Regions from separate parts of the Clostridium sp. BJN0001 genome, predicted to be linked through region 2. Evidence: riboswitches for the same ligand, from Rfam matches in the RefSeq annotation. Region 2 holds a riboswitch; the other holds the start of a gene.
What was found. Region 2 has a riboswitch for S-adenosylmethionine ahead of MTX53_RS03820 (methionine ABC transporter ATP-binding protein). Riboswitches for the same ligand answer to the same signal wherever they lie in the genome.

Region 1: it holds a riboswitch for S-adenosylmethionine, as region 2 does, so the genes downstream of both, MTX53_RS07585 (vitamin B12 dependent-methionine synthase activation domain-containing protein) here and MTX53_RS03820 (methionine ABC transporter ATP-binding protein) in region 2, are expected to answer to the same signal.

Annotation. Positions count from the first base shown of each region.
Region 1 covers NZ_CP094971.1:1,571,198-1,582,422, forward strand. The annotation lists gene MTX53_RS07580 (homocysteine S-methyltransferase family protein) at 1-729, opposite strand, end outside; gene MTX53_RS07585 (vitamin B12 dependent-methionine synthase activation domain-containing protein) at 717-1,409, opposite strand; SAM riboswitch class I at 1,519-1,621, opposite strand; gene MTX53_RS07590 (MraY family glycosyltransferase) at 1,676-2,629, opposite strand; gene MTX53_RS07595 (V-type ATP synthase subunit D) at 2,754-3,395, opposite strand; gene MTX53_RS07600 (V-type ATP synthase subunit B) at 3,399-4,781, opposite strand; gene MTX53_RS07605 (V-type ATP synthase subunit A) at 4,774-6,552, opposite strand; gene MTX53_RS07610 (V-type ATP synthase subunit F) at 6,571-6,882, opposite strand; gene MTX53_RS07615 (V-type ATP synthase subunit C) at 6,875-7,876, opposite strand; gene MTX53_RS07620 (V-type ATP synthase subunit E family protein) at 7,889-8,479, opposite strand; gene MTX53_RS07625 (V-type ATP synthase subunit K) at 8,498-8,983, opposite strand; gene MTX53_RS07630 (V-type ATP synthase subunit I) at 8,998-10,962, opposite strand; gene MTX53_RS07635 (ATPase) at 10,949-11,225, opposite strand, start outside.
Region 2 covers NZ_CP094971.1:801,710-812,934, forward strand. The annotation lists gene MTX53_RS03800 (sodium-translocating pyrophosphatase) at 1-980, shown strand, start outside; gene rnr (ribonuclease R) at 1,539-3,704, shown strand; gene smpB (SsrA-binding protein SmpB) at 3,789-4,256, shown strand; gene MTX53_RS03815 (AEC family transporter) at 4,336-5,262, shown strand; SAM riboswitch class I at 5,332-5,433, shown strand; gene MTX53_RS03820 (methionine ABC transporter ATP-binding protein) at 5,512-6,474, shown strand; gene MTX53_RS03825 (methionine ABC transporter permease) at 6,474-7,112, shown strand; gene MTX53_RS03830 (MetQ/NlpA family ABC transporter substrate-binding protein) at 7,129-7,953, shown strand; gene MTX53_RS03835 (DUF1232 domain-containing protein) at 8,050-9,006, shown strand; gene MTX53_RS03840 (ribonuclease H family protein) at 9,029-9,973, shown strand; gene MTX53_RS03845 (YtxH domain-containing protein) at 10,030-10,206, shown strand; gene MTX53_RS03850 (helix-turn-helix transcriptional regulator) at 10,366-11,225, shown strand, end outside.

The sequences.
Region 1 (11,225 bases), 770 kb from region 2:
TGCTTCATTATCTTCATCTATCTTAGGAAGTCCTGCGTTAGGCTGAACCATAACAGGTATGCTCGAATTATCAAGTATTGTTTTTATAACAGGTTTCATTTCATTTGGTCCTAATGAGCAATTAATTCCAAGTGCATCTACTTGAAGTCCTTCAAGAACAAGAACCATAGCTTCAGGTGTACATCCTGTAAATGTACGCATATTTTCTTCAAATGTCATTGTTGCAAAAACTGGAAGATTGCTATTTTCTTTTGCTGCTAAAACTGCTGCTTTAAGTTCATAAAGATCTGTCATTGTTTCAAATAAAATCACATCAGCTCCAGCATTTTTTCCAGCTATTATCTGTCTTTTAAAAATATCATATGCCCTATCAAAACTTAAAGTTCCCATAGGCTCTATAAGCTCTCCTATAGGTCCTATATCAAGTGCAACATAAACATCTTTATTTTTAGCTGCATCCTTTGCAATTTCTACAGCACTTTTTATTATCTCTTCAACATTTAAATTACCGAGTTTTAATTTTAATTCATTTGCCCCAAATGTATTAGTTGTAATTACCTGTGCTCCACTTTCTATGTATTCTCTATGAATGCTTTTTATAATTTCTGGATGTTCTAAATTTAATCTTTCGGGATTATCTCCAAGTTTTAATCCTCTTTTCTGAAGCATTGTTCCCATTGCTCCATCAAAAATTAGTATATTATTTTTTATGTAATCTATAAGCTGCATTTATTTTCCCCCTCTTTTCTAAAAGTGCATGTTTTATAGTTTTTGCAATTTTTGCATTTATTATCACTTATTAATTGTTTTTTATTAGTAAAGCCTATTATCGCTGTAACTGATTTTCTAGGTATAAGAATATTTTTTTCAGATACTGTAAGTCCTATTCTCTTTTGTGCATTTAAAACGGCAAGAAACATCCCCTGAACATCAAGAGTAAGATCTCCATACCCAGGACTATATCTAAATGTTATATCCAAATTTTCTTTTAGAGCTTCATTTTTTATCCTTTCTTCTAATATGTCACATATTTTTTCAACAGCTGTAGTTGCGCATGAATCTAATATAAGAGCACGTGTAAGTTCAGTTTTTTCATAAAGCTTAATTTTATTTTCTATTTCATAACCAATAGTTACTGCCATAAAAGCTGCTTTTTTTGAATTTTTAAGAAGTTTTTTTATATCATTTCCTTCTAATATTAGATTAGTATCTTTAACACGTATGTTATTATCTAAAAATTCTAAGTTTCCATATTGAATAACATACCTCGGTTTTACTAAATTCAATGTTTCCTTTATACATTCATCTATAAGTTTTTCTATATAACTAGTCATACTCTGATTTTTATATCCAAGATATCTTAAAACTTCTTTTTTATCTATTTCAGTTAGTCTTATGTCATTTTCCATAATCATCTGCCCCTTTTGTGTTTAAAACTTTCTTATATCAATATAAATAATTCTCAAAAATTTTATACAAAAAAAGTTTAAAGGTATTTTCCTTTAAACTTCTTTAAAATACCTATCTACCAGTAACACTGCAGGATTTAGCACCTTATACTTTATTAAATATCGGTTGCTGGGTTTCACAGGGCCAGTCCCTCCGCCTCTCTTGATAAGTTTCAATATTTTATTATATAGTATCATAGATTAAAATATAAATCCACCATTACATATTATGCTTTTATATATAAAAGAAGAATTGAAATAAGACTAAATAATATACTTATTGACATAATATAAAATACAATCTGATTTATAGTAAAACCTTTTTCCTGAAGTCTAAAGTGAATCTGACTTCTATCTGCTTTATATACAGGTTTACCTTCAGAAAAACGCTTAAGAATTACAAATATATTATCAAAAATAGGTACTGCAAGTGCAAATAATGGAATAAAAAGGCTCATAACTGTAGCCTGTTTAAATGCACCATCAAGTGCAGTAATACTTAATAAAAATCCTAAAAAATTAGCACCAGAATCCCCCATAAATACCTTTGCAGGATATTTATTATATAAAAGAAATCCTAATATAGATCCACTAAGTATCATAGAAACTATAGCCGAATTGTCAGCCTGATTTAAAATAAGTGCTGCAATAAAAAATGTAATTGCTGAAACAAGAGATAGTCCCCCTGCAAGTCCATCCATTCCATCGGACCAATTAATTACCGTAGTAACTCCAAAAATCCATGTTATAGTAAGAAAAAATTGAAGCATTATATTAAGAGAAATATATTCTCCATTAAACGGGTTTGTAAAACCTACAAAAGCAATTCCTGATTTAAAAATTATGATTGCTGCAAAGAGTTGAACTACAAGTCTCGGAAAAATTTTAAATTCTTTTCCTCTTGTCTTATAATAATCATCAATAAGTCCTATAAGAAGTATCAAAGTTGAAGAAATAAATATAGTAAATCTCATTTTTATATTTTCATCAACAATAATAAAGTAGGGAATGAAAAATCCTATGTATAATGCAATTCCTCCACATAAAGGCTTTGGATTTTTATGTTTTTTTCTTTTATTTGGTTTATCTGTGAAGCCTACCTTTTTAAAAATCTTTATAAGCAGCGGCATTACTACTGCTGAAATGATAAATGCAATAACTGCACCTACAATATAGTTCATTCGTTTCTAGCTCCTTAGTTATTATTATCTTAAAATAAATCTTTTTTATTATACTATTATTCACAATTTATATCAATAATAATTAAATAATTAAAAAAGCTGCCGCAAAACGGCAGCTTCTATTCTATGCTCTTTCTTGAATCATAGACTTAACTTTCATAAGTCTAGTTGTTGCACCTCTCTCATTTTCTTCAAGCTTCATTTTTATATCTCTAATTGTTTCTTGAAGTCTTGGAATAGTCATGTATTCTAGTGCATTAACTCTTCTTCTTGTCTTTTCAATTTCATCAGCCATTAATTGACCTGATTTTTCAACTTCTGCTAGTTCAAGAAGTTTTGGAAGAATTCCATAAAGCTTAGCTATAGCATCATCAAGTTCAGATGATGTATTTGCAAATCCATAAGGATAGATGCTTCCTTCATCTCCTTCAAGCTGTCTCTTAAAGTTCATGACAGGAACATTTACACTCATGATATTTTTATTTCCTACATCAACTGTTATTTTTTCTTTTGGATAAACAATAGCTTCTTCAAGGAATTCAGAACTCATAACAGCCCTTGCCATAACAAAGTCTTTTAATGAGCCTGAAAGTTCATCTTCAACTTCTTTTCTGATTTTGTTATTATATTTTATCAAATTAATAAACTGTCTCATAAGCTCATCTTGTTTATCTTTTAAAAGCTTATGACCTTTGCTTGCTGTTTGAAGTCTCTTTTTTAGCTTTGTAAGCTCCATTCTTGTAGGATTAACATTTAGCTTTGCCATAGACTATTCTTCCTCTCCCTTAGGCATATACTTTTCAAGGTATTCATCTCTGATTCTCTTAAGTTCTGTTTTTGGAAGCATTTTAAGAAGTTTCCATCCTAAGTTAAGAGTTTCTTCTATTGATCTATTAGTTGTAAATCCTTGATTTACATACTGATCTTCAAATGCTTCTGCAAATTTAGCATACTTCTTATCAACATCAGATAATGCTGATTCTCCAAGTATTGCTGATAATTCTTTTGCTTGTTTACCTTGTGCATATGCTGAGAATAATTGGTTCATAGTATCTGCATGATCTTCTCTTGTCTTTCCTTTACCAATACCTTTATCTTTAAGTCTTGATAATGAAGGAAGTACATCTATTGGAGGCATTATACCTTTTTTGTATAAATCTCTTGATAAAATAATCTGTCCTTCTGTTATATATCCAGTTAAATCTGGAATTGGATGAGTTTTATCATCTTCTGGCATTGTAAGTATTGGAATCTGAGTTATTGAACCGCCTCTTCCTTTAATTCTTCCTGCTCTCTCATATAATGTAGAAAGGTCAGTATAAAGGTATCCTGGATATCCTCTTCTTCCTGGAACTTCTTTTCTAGCTGCTGAAACTTCTCTTAATGCTTCTGCATAGTTTGTTATATCTGTTAAGATTACAAGTACGTGCATATTCTTTTCATATGCTAAATATTCAGCTGCTGTAAGAGCCATTCTTGGAGTAGCTATTCTTTCAACGGCTGGATCAGATGCTAAGTTCATGAAAAGAACTGATCTATCTATTGCGCCTGTTCTCTTAAATTCTTCAACGAAGAACTGAGATTCTTCGAATGTAATTCCTATAGCTGCGAATACAACTGCGAATTTTTCTTTTGAGTTTAGAACTTTTGCCTGTCTTGCTATCTGTGCAGCAAGTTGTGCATGTGGAAGTCCTGATCCTGAGAATATAGGTAGCTTTTGTCCTCTAACTAATGTGTTTAGCTGATCAATTGCAGAAATACCTGTCTGAATAAATTCTGATGGGAAATCTCTGGCAGCTGGATTTATAGCTTCACCGTTTATATCTCTTCTCTCTTCTGGAATAATCTTTGGTCCATTATCAATTGGATTGCCCATTCCATCAAAGACTCTACCAAGCATATCTTCTGATACACCAAGTTCAAGTGGTCTTCCTAAGAATTTAGCTTTAGTACCTTTTAAATTAATACCAGATGATCCTTCGAATATCTGAACCATTGCTTTAGATCCATTAATTTCAAGTACTTTACCTCTTCTTTTTTCACCATTTTGCATTTCAATATCAACAAGTTCGTCGTACTTAACACCGCTAACACCTTCAACAATCATTAAAGGTCCAACAACTTCGGTAACTGTTTTATATTCCTTAGGCATCCTGAACCCCTCCTTCGCTGATTAATTTATCGATAGCAGCTTTTAAGTCTACGCCGATCTGATCAATTTTTGCTATATCATCTTCATGGATATACTTACTTCTTGCAATTCTATCCACGATATCATCTAATCCTTCAATCTTGTTTAAGTAAACTCCAGCATCTAATGCTCTGTTTCCTTCATCCATAACTGAAAGTATTAGTTTAAGCATCTTATACTGCTTACTAAGTGAAGCATAAGTATCAACTTCATGGAAAGCGTTTTGCTGAAGATAATCTTCTCTTAAAGATTTAGCAACATCAAGCTTTAATCTATCTTTATCTGATAATGCATCAATACCAACAAGACTTACTATTTCTTGAAGTTCTGATTCTTCTTGAAGAATAGTCATTGCTCTTGCTCTAAGTTTAGACCAATCTGGTGCTACTTCATCATTTAAATAATCATCAACAGTTTCCTGATATAATGAATATGAAGTAAGCCAGTTAATTGATGGGAAATGTCTCTTATATGCAAGTTGTGCATCAAGTCCCCAGAAAACTTTAACTATTCTAAGTGTAGCCTGGCTGACTGGTTCTGAAATATCTCCTCCTGGAGGTGATACGGCTCCAATTGCTGTAACTGCTCCTTCTCTTGCATCTTTACCTAAGCAAACAACCTTACCTGCTCTTTCATAATAATCTGCAAGTCTTGATCCTAAGTATGCTGGATAACCTTCGTCTCCTGGCATTTCTTCAAGTCTTCCAGACATTTCTCTTAATGCTTCTGCCCATCTTGATGTTGAGTCTGCCATTATGGCAACTGAATATCCCATGTCTCTGAAATATTCTGCAATTGTAATTCCTGTATATATAGATGCTTCTCTGGCTGCAACTGGCATATTTGAAGTATTAGCTATAAGAACTGTTCTCTTCATTATGCTTTCGCCAGTCTTTGGATCTTTTAATTCTGGAAATTCATTTAAAACATCTGTCATTTCGTTTCCACGTTCTCCACATCCAACGTAAACAACTATTTCAGCATCTCCCCATTTAGCTATCTGATGCTGTACAACTGTTTTACCAGCTCCGAATGGTCCTGGTACTGCAGCTGCTCCACCTTTTGCAACTGGGAAAAATGTATCTATAACTCTTTGACCTGTAGTCATTGGTTCTATTGGCTTTAACTTATTTTTATAAGGTCTGCCCTTTCTTACTGGCCATTTCTGCATCATTTGAAGATCCTTAGATCCCTTTTCTGTTTCAACAGTACAGATAGTTTCTACAATAGTGAAGTCTCCTTCTTTTATATCTGTAACTTTACCAGAAACACCATATGGTACCATAATTTTTTCTTCAACTATACTAGTTTCTTGAACAGTACCAAGTACATCTCCCTCTGATACCTCATCTCCTACTTTTACAGTAGGTTTAAATGCCCATTTTTTCTCTTTATCAAGAGATTCTACTGCAACACCTTTTGTTAAGAATGGTGATTTTGCAGCCTGCATAAATTTATCTAGTGGTCTCTGGATACCATCAAACATTGATTCGATTAATCCAGGTCCAAGTTCAACACTAAGTGGTTCTCCAGTAGTTAATACTGGATCTCCAGGTCCAAGGCCTGAAGTTTCTTCGTAAACCTGAATAGAAGCTTTATCTCCTCTCATTTCGATGATTTCACCGATAAGGCCTTTCTTTCCAACTTTACATACATCATATATATTAGCTTCATCCATACCTTCAGCAACAACTAAAGGTCCTGAAACTTTAATAATATTTCCGGTCTTCAACTTTTCTAACCTGCCTTTCTATAAAATATTAACGCCAACAGCTTTTTCAACGTTGTCACTTATTCTTTGCATTCCTATATTTAATGTTCCTTGATTACTTGGAATTAATATTACAGCTGGGAGTACTTCTCTATTATATCTTTCAATAGTCTCCCCTATAGTTTGTGCTACTTGCTCTGTTACAAATATTACTGCATAATCGTTCATGGCCATTTTATCAACAGTTTTTCTCGCTTCTTCAGCACCTATAACTGGAAATACATCTATTCCTAATGCTTTAAATGCTAAAACTGAATCTTTATCGCCAACTACTCCAATTTTCTTATACATAGATATCACGCAGCCTTTCTCTTATAACTTCGCCTGTAATATTATTAAGTTTCCCAACCATTATGATTCTGACAATTTTAATTTCTGTTTCTTTAGCATATATGTACGCTATTATAGGTTCAACTCCAAATGGAATAATCTTAGCTTCTTTCATCATATTCATGATAAAATTGTCTATAAGTTTTTCCAAAAGTCCTGCTGATCCTGTCTTTATATATGCTTCAATTCCTTCTTTAACAAACTCCGAATAATCTGACGATGAAAGTTTTGTAGAGATATTTTCAGGTACATCATTAAATAATGTAAGAAGTCTGTCTTTATCAATATATCCACCATCAATAATTACTGAATTAAAAAATTCTCTTTGTTTATTCTGTTTTTTAACTCTTAATAATGTTCTTATATTAGTTGAATCTATTGATGCAGATACATACTTATCTACAAATATATCATCTATTTTATTTTTTAAATCTGTTAATTCTTTAAACATATAATTATCTAAAATAATATCGACTCTTTGTGGATCTTTATTATTTTCGAAATCTTGAATTGTCTCTAAAACAGCTTCTTTTATAGTTTCAGGTAAATCCTGCATATCATCATTTAAAATTGCTCTTTTAATATCTGATACGTTAGCATTACCAATTGGAACTAAAAGATATGATAAATCTTTATTTAAAAATTTTCCCTTTAAAATTACTTTTATATTCTGATAAGTATATTTTATACTCATTAAATCTACAAGCATCTTTTCAGGACATATATCATACATTGTATTATAAAGTGCTTTAAGTGCTTCACTAAGCACTACTTCATAATCTTCAGCTCTTTTAGCACTGCTCATAACATTTGCATATTCTGTTTCCTGAAGCACTTTCATAGCTTCATCAGCAGAACTGGAATCAATCATTCTGTCAATTTTGGCTTTATCAAGGAGTTTTGTCTCATATACCCTAATTCTTGGGATTATTTGACCAAATTGCATCTTATCCATCGATTATCCTCCTTAATTAAATAGAACTTTTGCTACTTCAAACTCCAATTCATCTCTTAATGAATCTACTAAAGCTTCAAATGTATTGTTTATTTCAATACCATTCTTTTCTAAAATGAATCCACCTTTAAAATCAGAAGTTTCATCACTTATAGTAAGATTTCCTTTTTGTCCAAGCTCAGTATTTAATTCATTTAAAACATCTTTAGTTATTATTTTTTTACCTTCATTATTTAAGATGATTTTTTCGTCACCGTCAATTGCGGTATTTTTTATTGTCTCTTTAACAAACGATTTAAAATCTTCATCTGAAAGATTTGATAATTCTTCAACACTTTTTAAAAATACTTCATCAATTACATGTTGTTTTGCTTCAAGCTTATTATTTCTTGCTTTAAGCTCAGCTGATGAAATTATTCTTTCTTTTCTTGATGCTGCTTCTACTTTTGATTTTTCAATAACAGCTTCTTTAGCTTTTAGTGCTTCATCATTTTTCTTAGATAGGATTTTACTTTTTTGTTCGTTTGCATCTTTTAAAATATTTGCTTTCTTTTCTTCTGAATCATTTATAATTTTTGAAGTCAAATTTTTTATATTAGACATTACTCACACATCCTAATCCTAGAATAATTTAGTTACCATTAAGAATGAAACTACGAATCCTAATAATGCGTATGTTTCAACCATTGCTGCAAGAACCATACCTTTTGTATTATGTTCTGGTTTCTTAGCTAAAATTTGAATACCAGCTGCTGCTGCTTTACCCTGTGCAATTGCTGACCATAATCCTGCTATTGCAATTGGAAGGCATGCAAAGAATAAATAAAGACCCTGTGAAAGTGTTGTATCTGTAGAAAGTTTTAATAATACAACTAATCCAATAACGAATCCATAAAGACCCTGTGTACCTGGTAATAATTCAAGAATTAAGGCTTTACCAAATTTTTCTGGTTGTTCAGAAAGAAGTCCAGCTGCTGACTGACCAACAATTCCAACACCTTTAGCAGAACCTACTCCTGACATTCCAACTGCTAAGGCTACTCCTAAAGCACCAAAAATAAAACCTCCATTGTTTTCGAAAAAAAACTTAATCCAACTCATATCCATAATAAATTGTCCTCCTAATCTCTTTTTAAATTAATATATTTATTTTCAGTTTTAAACGGTTCAAAAGGTCTTCCCCCACCATCATAAAACTTAGAAAAATATTCTACATATGTTAATCTTAATGTATGAACATATCCACTTAATAATGATAATAGCAAGTTAATTGTATGTCCTATAACAAATATAAGTGGTCCTAAAATAATGAATCCAACACCTGGAATCATCTTCATGATCATATTCATAGCACCAGCGATTGATGCTCCTGAAAGTCCTATAGCCATAAGTCTTGTATATGATACAAGATCACTTACATAACTTGTAATACCATAAAGGCTATAAAGTCCTTGTGCAAGCTGTGCTGGTTTTGATTTCATCTCACGGCCTTGTGTAAGAATAATTACTATTGATCCAAAAATAGCCATAGCAATTGAGATATTCTTTATAGCTGGTGATACATTGAGCACAAAACTTGCACCGTATCCCATAAGTCCAACTAAAGCTAAAACCCATGAACCAACATCATAAAATGCATATAAATATTGATGATGTACTTTTATTAATATATATGCTTTCATTCCAAGTCCAAAGAATATCTGTATAAGACCAAATACTACTGACAAAACAAGTATTGTCATTACATCAGTATTAGTATCTATAAGATTTGGAAATTTTATAATATCTCCAAAAAATGATCCATAAATCAAACCAAATATAAAGCATGGAATACTTAAATATCTAAAGAACTTTAACATCTTTTTTGTTCCATCATTAAAATTAAAGAATTTCATTGCTAAAGTTAGTGCAACAAACATAACTATTCCATATCCCATATCTGCAACCATCATACCAAAAAATGCAAGATAAAATGGTGTTACAACTGGTGTAGGATCAATGTCATTATATTTAGGAAGGCTATACATTTCTGTAACGCTTTCGAATGCTGTATTTAAAGAATTATTTTTTAATTTTATTGGGACATCATCAATTTCTTCATCTTTAACATCTTCTAAATTTAAATAATAATCTTCTCCTGCAATTGTAGAAATTATACCTTCAAATTTTTTACTGTTTTCATCAGGAATCCATCCTTGAATCATAACAGTTTTTTTAGTTTTTAAAAATTTGTTACTTACAAATTTTCTTTTTGCAAGATTATTAAAATACTCATAAGCAAGTTCTAATACTTTTAATTCTTCTTCATAACCTGCAAGTTCTTCTTTTAATAGAAATTTATCAGAATCTAATAATGATACTTTTTCATTATAGTCCTGAATGAGTTTTAGTGGTCTTTCCTCTTCATTTGTTTTAAAAGGAGTAAAACCACATCCTCTTAATGACTCTTCGATACTATCGCTGTCATACTTGTTACATAATGCAAAAAAGTATGTATCCTGATTATCTTTTGAAATAATTTCAAGATAAGAATCATCATTTTGTTTAAAAATTTCTTCTAAAGTATCTGAATACTGATTTGCCATGCTTCCTAAAAATGCAACAGTATGCTTAAATCCATTTAAGCTTTCAAACGGTGCATCAAACTTTTCATAAGGTTTTAAACTTATGACAGCTGTCTGAAGTCTTGTTTTTTCATTTTCAATTTTAGAAAGCTTTTCTTCTTTTTCCTTCATCTTTTGACAAACCTGTTCCCAATTAGATGATAAGACTTTGTCTTTAAGTTCATCTATTGTATAAGAAGGAATCTCTTGACGAAGGCTCTGTATTAATGATTTTTTAGGTACATAATTTTCTAAAAACTGCAAGGCAAATTTTACTTTAGATAACTCGTCTTCACACTTAGCTAAATCTTCATCTGGTTCATCTTTTCTTAATTCTTTTAATTCCTCATTATTCTCAAGCATTGATTCATCTTGAAGATTAATAAACTCTGCATCAGAAAATGATTGAATTTTTTCAAGAAGTTGTTCCTTTTGAGATTCAAAAGCAAGGAGCGTGAATTTTTTCATTTTAACTATTGCCATGTAATTTCACTATCCTCTCAACCACTAATTTTACAGCATCTTTTTTCTTATTCTCAGATATATTTTCTATATCTGAAGAATCCTTTTTACCACCCTCAATTATAGGCTTAGCTAAAGATTCACCATCTTTTATAGCTTCGTTTATAATCTTTGTGGCCTCATCTTTCGCCTCATTTAAAGCAGAATCATAATTAACTTTTGCATCTTCTTTAGCTTTTTTAACAATTTCTTTAGCTTCATTAGTTGCATCTTTAACTGACTGT
Region 2 (11,225 bases):
CAACAAATATTATTGCAGGTCTTTCAGTTGGAATGAAATCAACAGTTATGCCTATAATATTAATAGCAGTAGGAATATTAATTTCTTATTTTTCAGTAGGTGGAGCATCAAATGTTGATATTGGTCTTTATGGAATAGCTTTATCTGCAGTTGGTATGCTTGCCACAACAGCAATAACAGTTGCAGTTGATGCATATGGACCTATATCAGATAATGCAGGTGGAATAGCAGAAATGTGTGGCCTTGATGAAGGTGTTAGAGATATAACAGATAAACTTGATTCTGTTGGAAATACAACAGCTGCAATAGGAAAAGGATTTGCAATAGGTTCAGCAGCACTTACAGCTCTTGCACTTTTTGCATCTTATGCACAGACAGTTAATTTATCTCAGATAAATCTTTTAAATCCTTTAACATTAGTTGGAATATTAATAGGAGGAATGCTTCCATTTTTATTTGGAGCTCTTACAATGCAGGCAGTAGGAAAAGCTGCAGCACAGATGGTTGAAGAAGTAAGAAGACAGTTTAAAGAGAAAAAAGGGATACTTGAAGGAAAAGAAAAACCAGATTATTCTAAATGTGTTTCTATATCTACAAATGCAGCATTAAGAAAGATGATTCTACCTGGAATACTTGCAATATTAGTTCCAATATGTACAGGCTTACTTTTAGGAACTGAAGCATTAGCAGGACTTATAGGTGGAGGAGTTGTTACAGGTGTTCTTCTTGCAATAATGATGGCAAATGCAGGAGGTGCATGGGATAATGCTAAGAAATATATTGAAACAGGAGTAAATGGAGGAAAAGGTAGTGAACCTCATAAGGCAGCTGTTGTAGGAGATACAGTAGGAGATCCTTTTAAAGATACTTCAGGTCCATCAATGAATATTTTAATCAAATTAATGACAATAGTATCAGTTGTATTTGCACCTATTATTGCAAAATATGGTGGAATGCTTTTAGGACTGTTTATGAAATAACAATCCAAATGACAAAGCACAAATGACAAAGGACAAAGAGGGAAGTTTCTGCTCGAATCGCAGAAACGTAGAATTTATAAGCTTTCGCTTCAGGCGAAAGCTTTATTTTTTTGCGAGAACCTTAATCCAAATGACAAAGGAAAAAGGACAAATGACAAAAATGGTTGTTTCTGCTCAGTCGCAGAAACTAAAATATATGAGCTTTCGCTTCAGGCGAAAGCTTTATTTTTTGCGTAAAACGCAAAAAAAACCATACGATGAAATTCCGTATGAATTTCCACCTAAATTATCAATTATCCATTATTAATTCTCAATTGCATAGCATTTCCATCTAAATTGTCAATTAGAATTTATTTCCATATTATTTGTCCATTGTCCTTTAACAATTTGTCCTTTAGCACGTCATTTGTACTGTCCTTTGTACTAATGTATTATTTTTACGAGAATGGATATAATAAAATTAAGATAAGTATGATTAATTAAGCATTATGTGGTAGTATATTACTATACAGGAATAATTGTTTTTTGTATTATCTTATTTACAAGGGAGGAATTATTATGGGATTAAAACAGACATTATTACAGTTCATGAGTGAATCAGGTTATAATCCAATGGATATGGATGAGCTTTGTGCTGTATTTGATATAAAACAAGGTGAATATAATGCATTTAAAAAAGCATTGAGAGTTATGGAACATGAAGGTCTTATAACAAAGACAAAGAAAGACAGATATATGATTTCTGATTCTCAAGTAGAAAGTTCTGAGAATTTAGTGCAAGGAAAACTGCAAGTTCACGCAAAAGGATTTGGATTTTTAATTCCTGATGAAGAAGGAGCTAAGGATGTATTTATTCCAAGTACAGCTATGAGTGATGCTATGAATGGTGATACTGTACAAGTAAAGATAACACGTGAAGATGAAGAAAATAAAAAAAGAGAAGGCGTAGTTATAAATGTACTTGAAAGAAATATTACTAAGGTTGTAGGTCTTTATCAGGACAATAAGAATTTTGGATTTGTCGTTCCTGATGATAAACATATATCAAAAGATGTTTATATAGCTAAAAAGAATGTAAATGGCGCAAAAGATGGAGATATAGTAACAGTAAATATTACTAAGTGGCCTGAGAGAGATAGAAAGCCTGAAGGAGAAATCGTAGAGATATTAGGTAAAAAGGGAGATAGAGGAATAGACATACTTACAATAATAAAAAAGAATGATCTTCCTCTTGAATTTCCTAAAAAAGTTTTAGATTATGCAGAAGGTGTTGAATCTGAAATAAGCAAGGACGAATATAAAAATAGAAGAGATTTAAGAAACTTAAAGATGGTCACAATAGATGGAGAAGATGCTAAAGATTTAGATGATGCTGTATCTATTGAAAGACTTGATAATGGAAATTTCAAATTAGGAGTTCATATTGCTGATGTTTCACATTATGTAAGAGAAAATAATCCTTTAGATAAAGAAGCATTAAAAAGAGCAACATCAGTTTATCTTATAGACAGAGTTATTCCAATGCTTCCAAAGAGATTATCAAATGGAATATGTTCATTAAATCCTCAGGTTGATAGACTAGCACTTTCTTGTATCATGGAAATAGATAGAGAAGGAAAAGTTGTTGATCATGATATTACTGAATCAGTAATAAAGACAAATGAGAGAATGACATATACTGCTGTAAATAAAATTTTAAAAGATAATGATAAAGAGCTTATAGAAAAGTATGATTATCTTTATGATGATTTTAAAGCTATGGAAGAGCTTTGCAGAATATTAAAAGCAAAGAGAGAAAAAAGAGGATCAATAGATTTTGAAATTGAAGAATCAAAGATAACTTTAGATGATAATGGAAAGCCTATAGATATAAGACCTTATGAAAGAGAAATAGGAAATAGAATGATAGAGGAATTTATGCTTGTAGCTAATGAAACAGTAGCTGAGCATATGTACTGGACTGAACTACCATTTGTTTATAGAATTCATGAAGATCCAGATGAAGAGAAACTTCAAAAATTCAAAGAATTTATATATAATCTTGGATATACAGTTCATTGGAAAGAAGATATTCATCCAAAGACATTCCAAGAAGTTTTAGAAAAGGTAAAGGGAAAGAGTGAAGAGACTGTTGTAAATACACTTCTTCTTCGTTCAATGATGCAGGCTAAATATTCACCAACATGTTCAGGGCATTTTGGTCTTGCAGCTAAATATTACTGCCATTTTACATCTCCAATAAGAAGATATCCTGATCTTCAGATACATAGGATAATAAAAGAATATCTTCATGGTAGTCTTGAAGAAAAAAGGATTAATAAGCTAAAAAATATAGTAGGTTATGCTGCAAAGCAGTCATCAGAAAGAGAAAGATTAGCACAGGATGCTGAAAGAGAAGTTGATGATTTAAAGAAGACAGAATTTATGAAAGACAGAATAGGACAGGAATTTGACGGAATAATTTCATCAATAACATCATTTGGAATATTTGTTGAACTTCCAAATACTGTAGAAGGACTTATTCATGTTACTGATCTTGATGATGATTATTATATATTCGATGAAGCACATCTATGTCTTACAGGAGAAAGATATAAAAAAGTATATAGGCTTGGACAAAAAATTAAAATTGTATGTGTAAATGTAGATATTCCAAATAGAGAAATTTTCTTTAATATAGCAGGTAAAGAAGAGGAAAAAGAAGAAAAAACAGAAGAAAACTAAAATATGATTACTTACTATCCTATATTATCATGTGGTATAATATAGGATAGTATTATTTAGTGAAAAAACAGGCAGGTGAAAAAAATGGCAAGAAAAAAATTTGCAAATTCATTAGCAGAAAATAGAAAAGCACATCATGAGTATTTTATAGAGGAATCAATAGAAGCTGGAATAGAACTTGTTGGAACAGAAGTAAAATCTGTAAGAACAGGAAGAGTAAATTTAAAAGATTGTTATGCAGATGTTTATAATGGAGAAATCTTTATAAAAAATATGCACATAAGTCCTTATGAGCATGGAAATATATTTAATGTTGATCCTCTAAGGGAGAGAAAACTTTTGCTTCATAAAGAAGAAATAAGAAAACTTGAATCATGTACTTCACAGGATGGATATACGCTTGTTCCATTATCTTTATATCTTAAAAATGGAAGAGTAAAAGTATCACTTGGTATATGTAAGGGTAAGAAAAATTATGATAAGAGAGATACTTTAATTGCAAAAGCTCAGAAAAGAGATATTGATAGAGCTATGAAGGAAAGAAATAGATAAAGGTTATCAGCATAAACAGGAAATGGAGGAAATTTATCAAAACGAAATTAAGATTATAATGTTTTGATAAAAAAATACTATGTATTATTTAAATTCTATAATTGCTGTCATGCCTATATTTTTACTTATTATTTTTGGAATGTATTTATGTAAAATAGGAATTTTTAAAGAAGAACATGGAGCACTTTTATCAAAAATAATAAATTACTGCTCACTTCCTCTTATGATGTTTGCAGCAATGGTTGATAAATTTACTAAGGAAAAACTCATAAGTGGAGGGATTGATTTTTTAATACCTTTTCTTTCAATAATGATAAGCATACTTATTTCAATAGTTATATGCAGGGTATTTAATGTAAACAAAAAGCGAAGAGGCATTTTTAAAGCAATGTTCTTTGGTTCTAATACGGTTCTTGTTGGAATACCAATTACTCTTGCGTTATTTGGAGAAGAAGCACTTCCTTATGCACTTATGTATTATGTTGGAAATACAACTTTATTTTGGACGATAGGTGTATATTTTATAGGAAAAGATGGTGACAAAAAACAGACACAAAGCCCGTTAAAGAAAATATTTTCACCACCTCTTTTAGGGTATTTGACAGGTCTTTTGTTTGTTATTTTAGGAATAAAGGTTCCAGAGTTCATACTTGTAACAGCAAGATATGCAGGTAATCTTACAACACCACTTTCAATGTTTTTCTTAGGAATATCTCTTTATTACTGTGATAAAAAAGAAATTTCAATAGATAAAGATAATCTTCTTGTATATATAGGCAGATTTATAGTTTCTCCACTTACAGTAATATTAGTTTGCATGTTTATTCCTGCACCTAGACTTATGAAAAATGTATTTATAATTCAGAGTGCTATGGCGACAATGGTTCAAAGTGCAGTAGTTGCAAAAGAAACAGGTGCAGATTATAAATTCGCATCAATAAGTGTTACATTATCTACGGTAATAAGCCTTGTAGTGCTTCCCGTATATTATGTTCTTTTAAATTAAAAATAATATAATTATATTGACAATATAATTATATGAATATATAATATGAAACATAAGTTAATACTTATTATCTTATCAAGAGTGGTGGAGGGACTGGCCCTATGAAACCCGGCAACCGGATATATGTCTACGGTGCTAAATCCTGCAGCATAAACAGCTGATAGATGAGAGTAGATTTGGTTTTTGACGCCTGGATTTATTCTCAGGCGTTTATTTTTTGCTTAAATTTCTACAAGGGAGGTATACATATTGATAGAAATAAGAAATATAGTAAAAAAATTTGGTACAACTGAAGTTTTAAAGGATATTTCTCTTTCTATAAATGAAGGAGAAATATATGGAATAATAGGTCATTCAGGAGCTGGAAAGTCGACAGTTTTAAGATGTATAAATGGTCTTGAGACTTATGATGAAGGCAGCGTAAAAGTAATGGGTAAGGAAGTATCGTCCTTAAAGGATAAAGAACTTCGAGAATTTAGAAAAGATCTTGGAATGATTTTTCAAAATTTTAATCTTCTTAAAAGGAAAACAGTATTTCAGAATATATCACTTCCTCTTGAAGTATGGGGAGTTAATAAGAATGAAATAAATAAGAGAGTTCTTAAGCTTTTAGATCTTGTTGGTCTTAAAGAAAAAAAGGATAGCAAACCTTCTGCATTAAGCGGTGGTCAAAAGCAGAGAGTTGCAATTGCAAGAGCACTTACTCTAAATCCTAAAATTCTTTTATGTGATGAAGCGACATCAGCACTTGACCCTAGTACAACAAAAGATATACTTGCTCTTTTATCTAAGATAAACAAGGAGATGGGAATTACTATAGTTATAGTAACTCATCAGATGGAAGTTATAAAAGAAGCTTGTGAAAAAGTAGCTTTAATTGATGATGGAAGAATAAAGGCAGAGGGCACCGTTGAAGATGTATTTTTAAAACCAGATAAATCACTTAAGAAATTCCTTGGTGAGGATGAAAATATGCTTCCTGAAAAAGGTATAAACATAAAAATATATTTCCCAAGCAATTCTTCAGAAAATGCACTTATAACAAAAATGGCAAGAGATCTTAATATTGATTTCTCAATAGTATGGGGAAAACTTGAGAAATTTAGAGAAGCAGTTCTTGGAGGTCTTGTAATAAATATTGAAGAAAAAGATAAACAGATTGTTCTTGATTATCTTAAAGATAAAGATATATTATTGGAGGTGTTATCATAATGAGTAGTATATTAATTAAAGCAGTTAATGAAACACTTATAATGGTTTTTGCATCAACTTTATTTGCATTAATACTCGGATTTATCCCGGCAATTATTCTTACAGTTACAGCAGATGATGGATTAAGACCAAACAAGAAAATATATTCGATTTTAGATTTTATAGTTAATATATTAAGAAGTTTTCCATTTTTAATTTTAATGGTTGTACTTATTCCATTTACAAGAATTATTGTTGGAAAATCAATTGGTACTGCAGCGGCAGTAGTTCCACTTACTATAGCTTCAGCACCATTTGTATCAAGAATAATAGAATCAGCATTAAGAGAAGTTGATAAAGGAGTTATTGAAGCTGCAAAGTCATTTGGAGCAACAGATATGCAGATTATATTTAAGGTTATGCTTAAAGAAGCTATACCATCTATAATGTCAGGACTTACTCTTACAATAATAAGTATAGTAGGATATTCAGCAATGGCAGGAACTGTAGGCGGAGGTGGACTTGGTAATGTAGCTATAAGTTATGGTTATCAGAGATTCCAGGTAGATATCATGGTAGCAACATGTATCGTTCTTGTAATAATAGTAGAAGCACTTCAGCTTTTAGGAAATTATTTATACAATAAATTATCAAAATAAATAGGGGGAATTATATATGACAAAAAAGAAAGTAATATCAATATTTTTAGCGGGAGTTTTATCATTAGGTCTTATTGGATGTGGAGGGGCTGGTTCAGACACTGCATCTAAAGATGATAAGACAATAAAAATAGGAGTAACTCCAAAGCCACATGAGGAAATTGTAAATGTTGCAAAACCTCTTTTAGAAAAAGAAGGCTATAAAGTAGAAATAGTTGAGTTTAATGATTATGTTCAGCCTAATACAGCTGTAGATGAAGGATCACTTGATGCAAACTTCTTCCAGCATAAACCATATTTAGATGAACAGGTAAAGTCAAAAGGACTTGATCTTGTATCAGTTGGAACAGTTCATCTTGAACCAATGGGCTTATTTTCAAGAAAAATTAAGAGTATTGATGAAATTCAAGATGGAGATTCAATTGCAATTCCAAATGATGCTACTAATGAAGCAAGAGCATTAAGATTACTTGAAAAGAATGGACTTATAAAGGTAAAAGAAGGAGAACTTGTTACTCAGAACGATATAATAGAGAATCCAAAAAACATAAAATTTGTTGAAGTTGAAGCTGCTAATGTTCCTAGAACATTAGATGATGTTCAGGCTGCTGTAATTAATGGTAACTATGCAATTCCAGCAGGATTTGATCCAAGCAAAGATGCAATAGTAATAGAAGATAAAGATTCAGAAAGCGTAAAGCCTTATGATAATATAGTTGTAGTAAAAAAAGGAAATGAAAATCTTCAAAAGATACAGGATCTTATGAAAGCACTTCAGTCAGATGAAGTAAAAGATTTTATAAATGAAAATTATCAGGGATCTGTAATTCCAGTATTTTAATAAAGATATTATTAAAATGATGCTGTAAATCTATTTTACAGTATCATTTTTTTTGTATATAATTATGAGAGAAAGTCCTAAAAGGGGGGCATTACTGTGATTATAAATGAGGGATGCGTAAAGGCTACAGAAGATGACATAAAGAGCATTATAGAAGAATTTATAAGGATTGAAGGCCTTAACGTTGAAAATATAAATATAGGAAATGGAATAGAGTTAAGCGGTTTTTTTGAAAATAAAATAAAAATTAATTTTTATTTAAAACTGCTTGTTGAAGGCTGTGCAGATAATAAGATAAGCTTAAGAATTATTAAATTTAAAGTATTAAATGTAGCAGTATTTAGGATCATAAGAAGTCTTATTTTAGATAAAGTATCAGATCTTTTATCAGAGTATGGAATTTCTTCGAATAAAGATCTAGTTATTGTAGATTTTAAAAAATGCTTTAAAAATGTACCATATATTTCATTAAATATAGATGAAGTATATATAAAAGGAAATAAATTATGCATTGATGCATCAGATATAAATGTTTCTATAAAGGGGAATATTAAAAAAGAAGAAGAAGAAAAAGAAGAAAATGAAGAGGATTCTTTAGAAGATATAGATTCAATAAAGAAAGTAGAAGATAATTATTCAGCTGGATCAAAATTTATCAAAGAAAAGTTCCCTGAAAGTTTTGATAAGATAAAAGATTATCTATTTATAATACCGGATATAGCAGCATTAATATATAGACTTCTTAAGGATGATAGAGTAAATACAAAAACTAAGTTAATAATTTCTGGTGCAATTGCATATATTTTTGTCCCTGGGGATATAATACCAGATGATATACCATTTATAGGCACTATAGATGATACAGGTGTATTATTTTTTACTTTAAACACTATAATGGAAGAAGTAGATTTACATATTATAATTGAAAATTGGAATGGGGAAAATGACATCTTACTTGTATTAAAAAAGTCATTAGAGTATCTTTCTACATTTCAAAGTGCTTCAAATGTAGCGTCTATTGTTAAAGCTATAGAAAATTTAAGTGATTTATAGAAAATAGGAGAACGATTAAAATATGGCAAAGAAAGTTTATGCAATAATAAAAGGTTATGATAATAAAAATAATAAAGAGGTTAACTCTGTTATAGTAAATACATGGGCTGAATGTTTAAAGCTCGTAAAGGGAGTAAAGGGAGCAAAGTACAAAAGCTTTGAATTGATTGATGATGCGAAAGCTTACCTTAAAGCAGGGGAAAAAAGTCAAAAAAAATCAGACGGAAATTATCCTAAAGATGCAATGCATATTTATGTTGATGGGAGCTATAGCATTAGTAATGAAAGATATTCATACTGCTTTGTAGTTGTAAAAGATGATATCGTAAGATATATAGAAAGTAATTCTGAAAAAGAAGATAAGTCTCTTAGGACAAGACAGGTAAAAGGAGAGCTTGAAGCATCATATAAAGCAGCACTTTATGCTTTTAATAATAATGAAAAAAGAGTAGTTATATTTCATGATTATGAGGGAGTTAGAAGTCATGCGACAGGTGAGTGGAATAGAAATGAAAAATCTTCTGAAGAGTATTATGATAATATGCAGGAAGTTATGAAAAAAGGTCTTGACATAATATTTGTAAAAGTTGATAGCCATACAGGTGACTTTTTCAATGATCTTGCTGATGAAAAGTGTAAAGAGTGTATAGAAATTACGTCATCAAATGCAGTTTTAAGCTATTTAAAGACAAATAAAATTTATGTTGCTGATGAAAACATAAAGAAACAAATAGAATCAATTACAAATGATACTGTATTTGATAACATAATAGTCGTTTCAGATAAAGATAGTGCAGAAAAAATAATAGAATCGACTGAAAAGGAAAAAGAAGATACGTATAGTCAGATTCTATCTTTATATAAAGAAGATAAAGTTAAGGCTCAGAGGATGATAAAAAAGATGAAAAGTAAAGAAAAGGAAGAATTTATATTTTATTTATTATCTGAGAAAAAATATATAGAATAAAAATATAGAAAGTGCACAACATAAGTAAGACAAAATATTAAAAGAGGTGCATTTTTATGTGTAAATTTGTTAAAGGTATGACTATTGGAATGATGGTTGGAACTAGTATGGCACTTATGCTTATGCCAACAATGGACAAAAAGACTCAAAGAAACATGAGAAGAATGGCAAGAAAAATGAAAGATAGTGCTGAAAACACTTATGACAATATGTCTGACTGGTTTAATTCTTAAAATAAAAGAAAAGCTTCTGTGTATTTTTATGCAGAAGCCTTTCTTATTTATGCATATTTATACTTGTGAAAATTTGTGATGATATGTAACATTTATGAAAATTATGTTATAATATAACTATAGAAATTTGTAGAAAGATAGAAAAAGGAAAAATTATATATGGATATATTAACATTAGGGGAAAAGATAAAGCAAAGAAGAAAACAATTAAACATGACATTAAAAGATCTTGCAAAGAAAAGGATAACGCCAGGTCAGATAAGTTTAATAGAGTGTGGAAAGTCAAATCCTTCTGTTGATTTGTTGGAGTATTTGGCAAAAGAATTAAAGACAAGTGTGCAATATCTTGTCGAATCCGAACAAAGTCAAGCAGAAAAGATATGTATATTCTATTTAAGAATGTCGAAAATTTGCGCTTTAGATAAAGAATACGATAAAGCATATACATATATTGATAAATCGTTTCAATATGCAGAAAAATATTCTATTGATTATATAAAAGCTGAACTTTACAATGTAAAAGCTGAATTAGCTTTAGAAAGTGGAAAATATGATGTTGCTGAGAAGTATTATTTATCAGCTAATGCTATATTTATACGTAATAAAAAGTATAAAAATATCATATATACTTTTTTAAATTTATCAGATATTGCAGTTAAAACAAAGGCTTTTAATTTAGCTTTAAACTATCTTAAACAATCAGAAAAAGTATATGATGATAATGTAATAATGGACAAACTACTTGAGATAAGAATAAAAGACGAGATAGCACGAGTATATTTTTATTTAGAGGATTTAAGGCTATCTTCAAAATATGCTTATATAGCAAATGAAAAGCTTAAAGAATTATATGACTATAAAGGACATATAAAAAGATTATTTAACCTTGCAGAAGAATTTAGTGAAAAAGGAGACTTACAAAAAGCTTCTAATCTTGCAGAAAAGGCACTTTTAATTACTAAAAAAATTGATGATGAAAAGAGTCTTTATAAAATAGAAAGCACTCTTGGAAGACTATT